DNA from 2 places in the Rhizobium sp. CC-YZS058 genome. Region 2 is predicted to be linked to the other one. Evidence: predicted binding sites of a transcription regulator. Region 2 holds the regulator's gene; the other holds the start of a gene.

Region 1 (7,152 bases), 3.4 Mb from region 2:
GGGTTTGCGGCCAGTTGCTTCAGCAAAGGCCGGTCGCGGCCCTTTTCGCCCTCGCGCGCCTTCTTCTTGCCGAAGGTCAATCCGGAAGGGAGCGACTCCATCATTTCCGTCGGCCTCCGCCGGAATTGGATGCATCTCCTCCAGTCCCCGACCGCAGCGGACGGGCGGAACGACATGTCAGTTCCGACCGGGAGAGAGTGCTGCCGTTCCCTCGTCCTGGCAAGCCCCCGCTGCAGGCCGCCCGCTCAGCCAAGCAGCGTGACCACGGCATAGATGAGGGCGGAAACGGCTGCCGCGGCGGGCATGGTGACGATCCAGGCAATGACGATGTTGCCCGCCAGTCCCCACTGCACGGCGGAGACGCGGCGCGCCGCGCCGACGCCGACGATGGCGCCGGTGATCGTATGGGTGGTGGAAACGGGAATGCCGAGCCAGGTGGCGCCGAACAGCGTCAGCGCGCCGCCTGTTTCGGCGCAGAACCCCTGCATCGGGTTGAGCCGGGTAATCTTCGAACCCATGGTGTGGACGATGCGCCAGCCGCCGAACAGGGTGCCGAGCGCCATGGCGGACTGGCAGGAGATGACCACCCAGAACGGAACGTAGAAGCTGTTGCCGAGATAGCCTTGGCTGAACAGCAGTACGGCGATGATGCCCATGGTCTTCTGCGCGTCATTGCCCCCATGCCCGAGCGAGTAGAGCGAGGCCGAGACGAACTGCATGACACGGAAGGTGCGGTCGACGGCAAAAGGCGTCTGGCGCACGAAGATCCACGATACGGCGAGGACGAGGACCAGCGCGAGCAGGAAGCCGATCAGCGGCGACAGGAAGATCGCCCCGAAGGTCTTGAGGAACCCTGCCCAGACGACGCCGTTAAAGCCCGCCTTCACGAGGCCTGCGCCGAGGAGGCCACCGACGAGAGCATGCGAGGAGCTGGAGGGAATGCCGAACACCCAGGTCACGATGTTCCAGGTGATGGCGCCCATGAGCGCGGCGAAGATGACCGCCGGGGAGACGATCGCAGGATCGATGATCCCCTTGCCCACGGTCTCGGCCACATGCAGGCCGAAGAACAGGAAGGCGATGAAATTGAAGAAGGCGGCCCAGGCCACGGCAAATTGCGGCCGCAGCACACGGGTCGAAACGATGGTGGCGATCGAATTGGCCGCATCATGCAGCCCATTCAGAAAATCGAAGAACAGCGCGACCCCGATGAGCGCGAAGAGCAGCGGCAGCGCCAGTGTCGCATCCATCAGACGTTCTCGATCACAATGCCGCTGATCTCGTTGGCGACATCCTCGAAGCGGTCGACGACCTTCTCCAGTTCGCCATAGATCTCGCTGCCGATCAGATAGGCCATGGCGTCCCCCTTGGCGCCGTGGTGGGTGAAGAGAGCCTTGAGGCCGAGATCATGCAATTCGTCGGAACGGCCTTCGACGCGGGTCACCGTTTCGGAAATCTGGGAAAGACGCTGCGCATTGGCGCCCACCTTGTCGAGCAGCGGGATGGCTTCCGCGATCAGATGAGCGGCCTTGACGATCTCGCCGCCCATTTCGCGCATCAGCGGGTCGAAGCTGCTCTGCTGGAAAAGGCGGATCGTCTTCACCGTCTTGTGCATCATGTCGATCGCGTCATCCATCGACTGGATGAGATCCTTGATATCGCCGCGATCGAAGGGCGTGATGAAGCTGCGACGCACGGCCAGAAGAACATCGCGGGTGATGGCGTCCGCCTGATCCTCGAGCGCGATGATCCGGTCGCAATTGCGCTCGACATCGCGGCCTTCGAGCAGCGCTGCCAGCGCCTCCGCCGCTTCCACAACGACGGCCGAGTGGGCGGCAAACATCTCGAAGAACCGCTCTTCACGCGGCATCAACTTGCGGAAAAGGCCCATCATGCGCGCAAACCCTTGCTCTCGGCACTGTCACAAAACTGTCATATAGGCGGCTAAGCGCCGCTGGGAAAGCCGAAAGTTCTGGGGATACAGGCTTTGCCTCGCTGCATCCTGCATGGATGGCGGAAGGCGCGGGGCGTTCCGCCAGGGGAGGGAGCCGAGGGCAGCTCGGTCCCCCTTGGTCCCTTAGTTCGAGGGAGCGCTCCAGCCCTGGGCCTCGTCGATCCAGACCTTGCCGCTCGCCTTGTCGAACAGGCAGAGCATCGTGCCGCGGGCACCCTTCATCGTCTTCTGCGGAAAGACGCCGCTGACGAGAACGGCGACCTTGCCGAGCGTGTCGTCGAACTGCACCGGACGGGACGCCTTGGGCGTCTTCAGGCCACTGGCCTTGGTGCAGGCGGCGGTCACTTTTCGGTCGAGCTCCGCCCAGGCGGCGTCCGAGGATGCATGGGCAGCGGTAACGGTCATTGCCAGGGGCAGGGCCAGCAGGAGAGTGCGCATGATGAGAGATCCCTCTGTTCGTCTTCCGTCGATTGCCCGCAGGGGCGTCGTGCGCTTCACAGGGGATTGTCTCGAAAGTGAGGCGCTTGCCTCCTGCACGGCACGTGACATGTTTAGGGGGGCGCCGCGTTGCTGTCGGCGGAGCATGGGCTGCGACTTGACGCCCGGCCGCGAAGAGGCGTGCATGCCCAGGCGAGGAGGAGACCTTCATGAAGAAGTTGATCAACGATCCGATCCATGTCGTGCGCGACATGCTGGAAGGAGTGGTGGCGCTGAACCCTGGCGCCGTTCTGCTCGCAGAGGAAAGCGTCGTCATCCGCTCAGACATCCCGGCTGCTGAGGCCCGCAAGGTCGCGGTGCTTTCCGGGGGCGGCAGTGGTCATGAGCCGGCGCATGCCGGCTATGTCGGGTCGGGTCTTTTGAGCGCTGCCGTGGCGGGGGATGTGTTCACCTCGCCCAGCACCGATGCCGTGCTCGCCGGCATCCGCGCGGTGGCCGGACCAGCCGGCGCCCTGCTGATCGTCAAGAACTATACCGGCGACCGCCTGAATTTCGGTCTTGCCGCAGAGCTGGCGCGAGCGGAAGGCATTCCGGTCGAGGTCGTGGTTGTTGCCGATGATGTGGCGCTGAGGGAGACGGTGCCCGCCGAACGCCGGCGGGGCATCGCCGGGACGGTGCTGATTCACAAGCTGGCCGGAGCCGCCGCCGAACAGGGTTTGCCCCTGGAAGCCGTTGCGGAGATCGCTCGAACGGCGGCTGCGGGCCTCGCCTCCATGGGCATTTCGCTCGGCGCCTGCACGCTGCCCGCCGTCGGCAAGCCGGGCTTCGTGCTCGGCGAGCAGGAGATCGAAGTGGGGCTCGGCATTCATGGCGAGCAGGGTGTACGGCGGATGCCGATCGCCCCGGCCGATGCCTTGGTCGGGCTTGTTCTGGACGCCATGCGGGAAGATGGGCGCCTTGCCGCCGGCAGCCATGTGGCGCTGCTGGTCAACGGGCTCGGGGCAACGCCGCTGATGGAACTGGCGATCGTCGCGCGCGCTGCGCTGGCCTGGCTGGCAACGGCGGGCGTGGTCGTCGAGCGGGCCTGGGCGGGCACCTTTCTGTCCGCCTTGGACATGCCTGGCTTCTCGCTTTCCGTCCTGCCGGTCGACGATGCTGCTCTGGCGCGTCTTGATGCGCCAACGCAGGCGCCGGCCTGGCCGCGCGGCGGCGCGCTCAACCCGATGCCGAGACTGGCGCCACTGCCTGCCCAACCGGCTCCGCCGAAAGGCGGCTCGATCTCACCGGCCGGCGCGCAGCTCCATTCCATTGCCCGCACGGTTGCCCAGGCTCTGATCGAGGCCGAGCCGGAGCTGACCGAACTCGACAGCGTCACCGGCGACGGCGATCTCGGCGCCAGCATGACGCGGGCCGGGGAGGCTATTCTTGCCTTGGGGAAAGACGCCTTTCCCACGGTGCCGGACGGGCTTCTGGCTGTGGCGGCGACGTTGCGCCGGGCGATCGGCGGCAGTTCGGGCCCGTTCTACGCAACCGGCTTGATGCGCGCTGCCCGCGCACTCCCGCAGGATGAGGCACCGTCCGCGAGAGACCTTGCCCGCGCCTTTGCCGCAGCCGTGGACGCCATCTCCGAGCTCGGCGGTGCAAGGCTCGGGGATCGCACCATGGTCGATGGGCTGCGCCCGGCCGCCGAAGCCTTCATCTCTGCGCTTGACCGCGGCGCCGCGCCCGGCGCTGCCTGGGCAGCGGCCGTGGAGGCGGGACGCGCCGGCGCCGAATCGACCGCGTCGATGAAACCGCGGCTTGGCCGCGCGAGCTATCTGGGCGACCGCGCCCTTGGACATGCGGATGCGGGCGCTGTGGCGGTGAGCATCTGGCTCGCGGCGATCGGCCGGGCTGGAGCGCGGTGAAGATCGCGACCTACAATGTGAACGGCATCAATGGCCGGCTGCCGATCCTGCTCCGCTGGCTCGGCGAGGCCAAGCCCGACATCGTCTGCCTTCAGGAGTTGAAGGCTGCGGGCGAAAACTTCCCGCGCCTAGCTTTGGAGAAAGCCGGCTATGGAGCGGTCTGGCTGGGCCAGAAGTCCTGGAACGGGGTGGCCATCCTTGCCCGCGATCAGGAGCCGCTGGAAACGCGGCGTGGGTTGCCCGGCGATCCCGAGGACCAGGAGAGCCGTTACATCGAGGCGGCAGTACAGGGCGTTCTGATCGGCTGCCTCTATCTGCCCAACGGCAATCCGGCGCCGGGCCCGAAGTTTCGCGCCAAGCTGCGGTGGTTCGAGCGGCTTCAGGCCTACGCGGCCGAGATTTTGGCGCTGGAGGTGCCGGTGGCGCTCATCGGTGACTTCAACGTCATGCCGACCGATCTCGATGTCTACAAGCCGGAGCGCTGGCGTGACGACGCGCTGTTTCGCCCGGAGGTCCGCAAAGCCTATGCGAGGCTGCTGGCCCAGGGATGGACCGACGCGCTGCGCCATCTTCATCCGGACGAGCGGATCTACACGTTCTGGAATTATCTGAGAAACAGCTATGCCCGCGATGCGGGGCTACGCATCGACCACCTGCTGCTCAGCCCTGATCTGGCGCCGTCCCTGCGTGCGGCGGGGGTCGATCGAACCGTCAGAGGCTGGGCCAAGTCCAGCGACCATGCGCCGGTGTGGATCGAGATCGATTGACGCCGGGTTGGCCGGTCCGCCAGCCCCGGAAACGCGAAAGGCCCGGCAATGCCGGGCCCATGCGGTCCAAACAACGCTGATCAGTGCTTGTGCTCGGGCATGTCCTTGAGCTGGTCCTTGGTCCAGCTCGTGACGGCATGCACGTCGCCGGATTCGTCGCGCATGAAATCGAGGTCGCTCAGCGGGACAGCGACGGGCTTTGCGCCGATGCCGAGGAAACCGCCGACATCGATGATGGCCTTGCTGCCGAAGCCGGAGCCATGGACATGGTCCACCTTGCCGACCTTGTGGTCGTCCGCTCCATAAACGGTGGCACCCTCGAGTACGGCCGGGGTCAGCTCGGTTTCGGTCAGGCGAACATGTTTGCTATGATCCATTGTCGTTTCCTCCTTTTCTTGGTTAGCGGATACGCAACGCCTCACCGGCTTCTTCTGTTCCACCTTTCGCTCAGCCCGTCTTCACGTCGATGCGACGGCGGACGAGGGGGATGATGAACGCTGGAGCGATCGCACCAACGCGTCGATCGTCATCCGCAGCCGCATCGGCATGTAGTCTCGGTCCGGCCAGACCAGCGATGTCTCGATCTCGCTCGCGCCTTCGTCGACAAGCAGGGGCACGAGGCGGCCGCTGGCGAGCGGCTCCTCGATCAGCCAGTCGGGAAGATGGGCGATGCCCATGCCGGCCAGCGCCGCATCGACGATGGCTTCCAGATTGTCGAACTTCAGCCGCCAGCTCACCCGGCAGTCGAAAGGCGTTCCGTCCGGCCGGCGCAGTTGCCAGGGAAAGACCTGGTTGTTGCGCCAGTAGACCAGAGCCTCGTGCTCGCTGAGGTCTGCGCTGCTGCCGGGCGCTCCGCGACGCTCGAGATAGGATGGCGCGGCGCAGATGATTTTCTTCTGACGGGTCAGCTTGCGCATGCGCAGGCCCGCCCCGGCAACGATCGGCCCTTGCCGGACTGCCAGGTCGAAGCCTTCGCCGATCACATCGACGACGAGATCGCTGAAGCGCAGGTCGAGCTCCAGCTTCGGATGCCTGGCGGCAAGCCGCATCAGGATCGGCGCGATCCGGTGGCGGCCGAAGAGGACCGGCATGGAAATGCGCAGCGCGCCGATGACCTCGCTCTTGCCGGATTCGAGCAGAGCCTGGCCAGCATGCAGCTCGTGCAGCGCCCGCTGGCAGCGCTCGTAATAGGCCTGCCCATCCTCCGTCAGGCTCAGCGCCCGCGTGGTGCGCTGGAAAAGCCGGACGCCCAGCCGCGCCTCCAGCCGCGCGATCGCCTTGCCCACGGCCGAGCGGGACAGGGCAAGCCGCTCGCCGGCCCGGGCGAAGCCGCCTGCCTCCACGGTTTCGATGAACACCGCCAAACCCTCGAACCGATCGCGCATCACGCCTCATTGTAGAATTGGACGCCCAGGATCTGGGAAGATTTGTCTCCCCATACACGGCGAATTCTACCGTAGACAATGGCGGACGCAAGAAGGAGGTCGCAGATGAAGATTGCCGTGATCTACCACAGTGGTTCCGGACATACGGCCCGCGTGGCACAGAAGGTGGCCGAAGGGGTGCAGCGAGTCGAGGGTGCCCGCGTCGAGCTGATCGCGCTGACCGGCGGTCCCGTGCCCTGGGAACGGCTGGAGGCAAGCGACGCGCTCATCTTCGGGGCGCCGACCTATAACGGCTCGCTTAGCGCCGGCTTCAAACAGTTCATGGAAGACTCGACCAGGCCGGCCTGGATCGAGCAGAAATGGCGCAACAAGCTGGCAGCCGGCTTCACCAATTCCGGCGCCCAGCATGGCGACAAGTTGAATGCGCTGATCGGCCTGTCGCTCTTTGCCGCGCAGCACGGGATGATCTGGGTCGGTCTCGACCTGATGCCCGGCAACAGCAGCAGCACGGGCAGCACGGCCGACCTCAATCGCCACGGCAGCTGGCTCGGCGTCATGACCCAGTCGAACAACGACCAGAGCGCCGACGACACGCCGAACAGCAGCGACCTCGAGACCGCAGCCTATCTCGGCGAGCGTGTCGCCACCGTCACCCGACGCCATCTCGCGGGCAAGGCCTGACGCGGGCAAGCCGCGCGAGC
Region 2 (7,152 bases):
TTCCTCCTGGCACCCGTCGTCGAGGCTTAGATCGGGATGACGCCCGTTCCTTTCAAGGGCAGGCTCAGAGCGCGCCGAGGCACCAGGCAAGGATGGATTTCTGCGCGTGCAGCCGGTTCTCGGCCTCGTCGAAAACGACAGACTGCGGACCGTCGATGACCTCGTCCACCACCTCCTCGCCGCGATGGGCTGGCAGGCAATGCATGAAGAGCGCCTTGGGGTCGGCCCGCTGCATCAGGGCCGGATTGACCTGGAAGGGCTGGAAGACATTGTGGCCGCGCGCGCGATGCTCCTGGTTCATCGACACCCAGGTATCCGTCACCACGCAGTCGGCGCCCTCGACCGCCTTTTCCGCGTCATGGCAGAGCATGACATCGCCGCCATTGTTGCGCGCCCAGTTGAGGAAGCGATCCTCCGGCTCGGAGCCGAGCGGCACGGCCATGGTCATGCGGTAGCCGAAGCGGGCCGAGCCTTCGATGAAGGAGTGGAGCACATTGTTGCCGTCGCCCGTCCAGGCGATCGTCTTGCCCTTGACCGGTCCGTGATGCTCCTCGAAGGTCATGATATCGGCCATGATCTGACAGGGATGCGTGGCATCGGTCAGGCCGTTGATGACCGGCACGGTCGCATGTTCGGCAAGCTCCATCAGCCGGGTGTGGTCGGTGGTGCGGATCATGATGGCGTCGACATAGCGCGACAGCACCTTGGCCGTATCGCCGATCGTCTCGGCCCGGCCGAGCTGCATTTCCGTGCCGGAGAGAAACAGTGTCTCGCCGCCGAGCTGGCGCATGCCGACATCGAAGGACACGCGGGTGCGGGTCGACGGTTTTTCGAAGATCATCGCGAGCATCTTGCCGGCCAGCGGTTTCTCCGCCGTGCCCGCCTTGGTGGCCGCCTTTCGCTCCCGCGCATCCTCGATGATCGCGCGCAGGTGTTCTCCGGTCATCGCGGACAGATCGAGGAAATGTCGGGTCTCGGCCATGAAATGCGGTCCTTCTCAAAATCGGAATGCCGGGCGTCGGAACGCCCGGCCTGGAAAAACGAAACCGTTGGTTGGGATCAGGCGCTGGCGCGCTGCTGCTCGACGCGGGTCAGCTGCTCGGCGGCGCGTTCCAGCCGGGCCAGACCCTCGCGCGCCTCGTCCGCGCTGGTGACCAGTGGCGGCAGCAGGCGGATGACGTTTTCGCCCGCGGGCACTGCCAGCATCTTCTCAGCACGGATCGCCTTGAGGAGATCGGCCGCCGGCACCACGGCCTTGATGCCGAGCATCAGCCCGTCGCCACGGATCTCGGCGATCACGTCGGGATAGCGGTCGGCCAGAGAGGCGAGACCTTGGCGAAAGACCAGCGCCACGTCGCGCACATGCTCGAGGAACCCTTCGGCCAGCACGACGTCGAGCACGGCATTACCGACGGCCATGGCCAGCGGATTGCCGCCATAGGTAGACCCGTGCGTGCCGGCGATCATGCCCGAGGCCGCTTCGGCCGTTGCCAGGCAGGCGCCGAGCGGGAAGCCGCCGCCGATGCCCTTGGCCACAGCCATGATATCCGGCGTGACGCCCGACCACTCATGGGCGAAGAGCTTGCCGGTCCTGCCGATGCCGCACTGGACCTCGTCGCAGATGAGCAGCAGGCCGAACTCGTCGCAGAGCTGCCGCAGCGCCTGCATGAATTCCTTCGATGCGAGGCGGATGCCGCCTTCGCCCTGGATCGGCTCGATGAGGATGGCCGCCGTCTCGTCGGTGATCGCATCCTTGACGGCCGTCAGATCGCCGAAGGGCACCTGAACGAAGCCGGGGGTCTTCGGGCCGAAGCCTTCGAGATACTTCGCCTGGCCGCCGGCAGCGATGGTTGCGAGCGTCCGGCCGTGGAAGGCGCCCTCGAAGGTGATGATGTGGAAGCGCTCCGGCCGGCCCTTGGAGAACTGGTAGCGGCGCGCCGTCTTGATGGCGCATTCCAGGGCTTCCGCGCCGGAATTGGTAAAGAAGACCTTGTCTGCGAAAGTGTTGGCCGTCAGACGCGCCGCAAGCTTCTCCTGCCCTGGGATCTCGTAGAGATTGGAGAGATGCCAGATCTTTTCCGCCTGCTCCTTGAGCGCGGCGACCAGATGCGGATGCGCATGGCCGAGCGAATTGACGGCGACGCCGGCCGCGAAATCGAGATAGCGGTTGCCATCCTCCGTCGTCAGCCAGACCCCCTCGCCGCGCTCGAAGCGGAGGGGCGCACGCATATAGGTGTCGTAAAGCGGCGTGGCCTCGGTCATGACGTGGAACTCCTTCGCTTGGCCGCCACCGCCGCGCGCTGAACGCGGTCTTTCAAGCAACGGCGCCTTCCCTTGCCGGCCGGCGCGGACCTCCGCGTGGCCGTCCGGTGCTCGAAACGGCCCGGAACAATGAAAAATGCCGCCTTGGCGGCGGCAGCGGCACTATTGTCATTCCGTGCCTTTCTGTCAACAAAACTCCCGCTTTTGTCGAGGTTTGCGGCGCATGAAACCATGCGCGTCACGCATCACCGACAGGCTTGCAAAATGATCACACCGACGGAGCAAGTTGGGGAAAACTCAAAAATCGATTCGGGCCGATTCCGGCGACTCTTGTCACGGAGTCACCCCATCTCTAGGTTAACTCTCAATTGCTAGACGCATGCGGCGGACCTAGTCACCAAAAGAGTCAAGGCGTTGTGGTTTCGGAGCTTCCGGAACACGGTGAGGGATTCGCTCTCCGAAATGCCTGGGATGGGAGACACGAGAGCATGAACTGGACGGATGAGCGCGTTGAGAAACTCAAGAAGCTTTGGGCCGAAGGCCTGAGCGCGAGTCAGATTGCCGCGCAGCTCGGCGGCGTAAGCCGCAATGCCGTGATCGGAAAGGTGCATCGCCTGTCCCTGCCGGGTCGTGCCAAGGCGGGCGGCAGCGCGCCGGCGGCTACGCGTCCGAAGCGGCCCGCGACCCCCGTTCGTCCGGTTTCCGCGGCGCCGGCCACGCAGGCACAGGAACAGCCCCGCGCCGTGGCGCCGCGTCCGGCAGCCCGCGCCACCAGCCCGATGGTTATCCATGAAACGCAGGACCGCGCTGTCGCTCTCTTCGAGGACGCCCAGCAGCCGGCCAATACCAACATTGCATCGCCCTCGTCGCGCAAGCTGGCGCTGACGCAGCTGACCGACCGGACCTGCAAATGGCCGATCGGCGATCCGATGAAGGACGAGTTCCACTTCTGCGGCAACGATGCGCCGGATACGTCGCCCTACTGCACCTTCCATGCCCGCCTCGCCTACCAGCCCTCTGCCGAGCGCCGCCGCATGCGCTGAGTGCGCAAACGGAAAACGAATGAGAAGAAGCCCTTCCCGCCTCGTGTTCGGAAGGGCTTTTTCGTTCGTGCCGGGGTGTGAAGCGTCCGGCCGAGGGTCCGATCAGCCTTCCAGCGAATAGCCGGCGCCGCGCACGGTGCGGATGACGTCCTGCATGTTGGCGAAGTTCAGCGCCTTGCGCAGCCGGCCGACATGAACGTCGACCGTGCGTTCATCGACATAGATGTCATGTCCCCAGACGCCGTCGAGCAATTGCGAGCGCGAAAAGACGCGGCCCGGCGAGGACATGAAGAATTCCAGCAGGCGGAACTCCGTCGGGCCGAGACGCACCTCGCGGCTCTTGCGATGCACGCGATGGGTCTCGCGGTCGAGCTCGATATCGCCGCATTTCAGGAGCGAGGAGAGCACTTCCGGCCGGGCTCGCCGCAGCATGGCGCGCACCCGCGCGATCAGTTCCGGCGTAGAGAACGGCTTGACGACATAATCGTCGGCTCCTGTCGCCAGGCCACGGACGCGCTCGCTCTCTTCGCCGCGTGCGGTCAGCATGATGATCGGCAGCCGCTCCGTTTCATTGCGCTGGCGCAGACGCCGGCAGAGCTCGATGCCGGACACGCCCGGCAGCATCCAGTCGAGGATGAGCAGGTCCGGCAGGCGCTCCTGCAGGCGGATCTCCGCTTCGTCGCCGCGCGCGATCGTATCGACCTCGAAGCCCTCCGCCTCGAGATTGTAGCGGAGGAGAACGCTCAGCGCCTCTTCATCTTCAACGACTGCTATCTTGGGTTGCATTTCATCCTACTCCCATCCCGCGCCGGCGGTCCGGCGTGCGGGGATCACAACTGGCCGCAAGGGCCCTTCTTGCTGTCCGGCCCCGGAGGCCGGCGGGTCAGTGCACAGTGAGGGTACCGCGCCGCCAGCGCCGTTGAACGCAGGCGGGACCGCCCTGAGACACGGGGCGCGCGGCAGCCGGATCACTCAGGTGGCGAGCGCACCCACCGTGTTTGCGGAATCATCCTTGGGGCGCTCGCCGAGCGGCTGGGCGCCGGTGGTCATGTAGTAGATCGTTTCCGCGATGTTGGTCGCGTGGTCGCCGATCCGCTCGATGTTCTTCGCGCAGAACAGAAGATGCGTGCAGGAGGTGATGTTGCGCGGATCTTCCATCATGTAGGTCAAGAGCTCGCGGAACAGCGAGGTGTAGATGGCGTCGATCTCGCTGTCGCGCTCGCGAATGCTCTTGGCCTTTTCGGCCGAGCGCGAGGCATAGACATCGAGCACTTCCTTGAGCTGCATCAGCGCCAGTTCGGCGAGATGTTCGAGCCCACGGGCGAGCTGGCGCGGCAGGCTGGTGCTGGACACCGCGATCACCCGCTTGGCCGTGTTCTTGCCGAGATCGCCCACCCGCTCGAGATCGGCGGCAATGCGGATGGAGCCCATGATCTCGCGCAGATCCGCCGCCATCGGCTGGCGCTTGGCGATGGTCACGATCGCCTTTTCGCCGATCTGGCGCTCGGCATCGTCGAGTACGACATCGTCGGAAATGACCTTCTGGGCGAGGCCCAGATCGGCATTGACGAGGGCGCGCACGGATTCGGCGACCATCTGCTCGGCGAGCCCGCCCATTTCGGAAATGCGGCGGCTCAGATATTTCAGGTCTTCATCATAAACGGAAACGATATGGCTGGCCATGGTCCTGTCCTTGTCTCAAGAGGCGCGGCGGGCACGGGCCTCAGCCGAAGCGACCCATGATGTAATCCTGGGTGCGCTGGTCATCCGGATTGGTGAACATCTTGTCGGTGTCGTTCTCCTCGACGAGATTGCCGAGGTGGAACATGGCGGTGCGCTGCGAGACGCGGGCGGCCTGCTGCATCGAGTGGGTGACGATGACGATCGTGTAATTGGCGCGCAGCTCGTGGATCAGCTCCTCGACCTTGGCGGTGGCGATGGGGTCGAGCGCCGAGCAGGGCTCGTCCATCAGGATCACTTCCGGGCTGACGGCGACGGCACGCGCAATGCACAGGCGCTGCTGCTGGCCACCGGAGAGGCCGGTTCCGGATTCGTGCAGACGGTCCTTCACCTCGTTCCAGAGGCCGGCCTTCTGCAGGCTCTGCTCGACGATCGCGTCGAACTCGGCCTTGGTGCGGGCGAGCCCGTGGATCTTCGGGCCATAGGTGACGTTTTCGTAGATCGACTTCGGGAAGGGGTTCGGCTTCTGGAACACCATGCCGACACGGGCGCGCAGTTCCACCACATCGATCGAAGGATCATAGATATCGCCGCCATCGAGCGTGATCTTGCCGGTCACGCGGCAATGGTCGATCGTGTCGTTCATGCGGTTGAGCGTGCGCAGGAAGGTGGACTTGCCGCAGCCCGAAGGGCCGATCAGCGCGGTCACGGTGTTTTCGCGGATGTCGAGGTTCACGTCGAACAGCGCACGCTTCTCGCCGTAATAGACCGACACATCCTTGCCGACCATTTTCAGGGGCACCGCATTCATTTTCTGGTCCACTGCCTTCTCGAGTGCTGCTTCGGTCATCATGTTCATCGTTTCTACCTCACTACCAGCGACGCTCAAAGCGACGCCGCAACAGGATTGCGCCAAGGTTCATGACCACCAGGAAGATCAGGAGAATGATGATCGCGCCGGAGGTCCGTTCGACAAATGCTCGTTCGGCTTCGTTGGCCCACATGTAGATCTGGACCGGTAGTGCGGTGGAGGGTTCGAGCGGCGATCCGGGGAAATCGACCACGAAGGCGACCATGCCGATCAGGAGCAGCGGCGCCGTTTCGCCGAGCGCGTGGGCAAGGCCGATGATGGTGCCGGTGAGGATGCCCGGCATGGCAAGCGGCAGGACATGGTGGAAGATCGTCTGCATCTTCGAGGCGCCGAGACCGAGGGCTGCTGCGCGGATCGATGGAGGCACGGCTTTGAGCGCCGCCCGTGTGGCGATGATGATGGTCGGCAGGGTCATCAGCGTCAGCACCAGGCCACCCACCAGCGCCGCAGAGCGCGGAAGGCCGGCAAAGTTGATGAAGACGGCGAGGCCCAGCAGGCCGTAGACGATCGAGGGAACGGCCGCGAGGTTGTTGATGTTCACCTCGATCAGGTCCGTCAGCCGGTTCTTCGGCGCAAATTCCTCGAGATAGATCGAGGCGGCGACGCCGATCGGCAGAGCGAGAACCAGAACGATCATCATCGTGTAGAGCGAGCCCAAAGCGGCGACGCCGATGCCGGCGGCCTCCGGCCGCGAGGACGCACCCGAGGTAAAGAGGCCGGTGTTGAAGTTGGCCGTCAGCGCGCCATCCTCGGCGAGCGTCTTCATCCAGGCCACCTGCTTGTCCTTGACCTTGCGGTTGGCTTCCGCAACCGAAAGATCGATCTGCCCCTTGTTGGCGGAATCGATATTGCCTTCGGCAAGCAGGGCGACCGGCATGGTCTGGCCGATGATCGCCGGGTTGGCGACGACGATGTCGCGCAGCTGGGTGCGGGCGCTCGCCGAAATCATGTCGGTGGCGAGCTTCACATCCGCCCGGTTCTTCGGATCGATGCCGAGCTTGGCCACCAGCGCATCGCGTACCAGCAGCGGGTAGTTCGCCGTCATCAGCTTGGCCGGATTGGTCGCCCGCTCGTTCTTGGGGTCGATGACCTGCTCGGAGAAGGTGATCGGCAGCGTGACCGTCGTCTGCAGGAAGGCGGTGTAGCCGTTGGAGATCACCGTCCAGAGCAGAAGGCAGAGGAAGAAAATGCCGGTGCAGATCGCCGCAATGCCATAGGCGCGGAAGCGACGTTCGGAAGCGTAGCGGCGCTTGATGCCGATATCGCGCCGGGCCTGGGCGGGACGCGCGGTGGGCG

Evidence for each region. The regulator PhoB, encoded in region 2, activates phosphate uptake and scavenging genes when phosphate is short. The targets are predictions, from matches to a motif close to TGTCATNNANCTGTCAT.
Region 1: a site for PhoB is predicted at 1,920-1,936, ahead of U8330_RS00050 (DUF47 domain-containing protein). Genes of this name have one in related genera too.

Annotation. Positions count from the first base shown of each region.
Region 1 covers NZ_JAYESJ010000001.1:8,229-15,380, forward strand. Annotated here, with positions in the region: gene U8330_RS00040 (NUDIX hydrolase) at 1-104, opposite strand, end outside; gene U8330_RS00045 (inorganic phosphate transporter) at 246-1,250, opposite strand; gene U8330_RS00050 (DUF47 domain-containing protein) at 1,250-1,894, opposite strand; gene U8330_RS00055 (hypothetical protein) at 2,078-2,392, opposite strand; gene U8330_RS00060 (dihydroxyacetone kinase family protein) at 2,602-4,299, shown strand; gene xth (exodeoxyribonuclease III) at 4,296-5,066, shown strand; gene U8330_RS00070 (PRC-barrel domain-containing protein) at 5,147-5,443, opposite strand; gene U8330_RS00075 (LysR family transcriptional regulator) at 5,525-6,451, opposite strand; gene U8330_RS00080 (flavodoxin family protein) at 6,557-7,132, shown strand.
Region 2 covers NZ_JAYESJ010000001.1:3,377,281-3,384,432, forward strand. Annotated here, with positions in the region: gene argF (ornithine carbamoyltransferase) at 65-982, opposite strand; gene U8330_RS16180 (aspartate aminotransferase family protein) at 1,060-2,262, opposite strand; gene U8330_RS16185 (GcrA family cell cycle regulator) at 2,751-3,305, shown strand; gene phoB (phosphate regulon transcriptional regulator PhoB) at 3,408-4,091, opposite strand; gene phoU (phosphate signaling complex protein PhoU) at 4,278-4,988, opposite strand; gene pstB (phosphate ABC transporter ATP-binding protein PstB) at 5,029-5,844, opposite strand; gene pstA (phosphate ABC transporter permease PstA) at 5,858-7,152, opposite strand, start outside.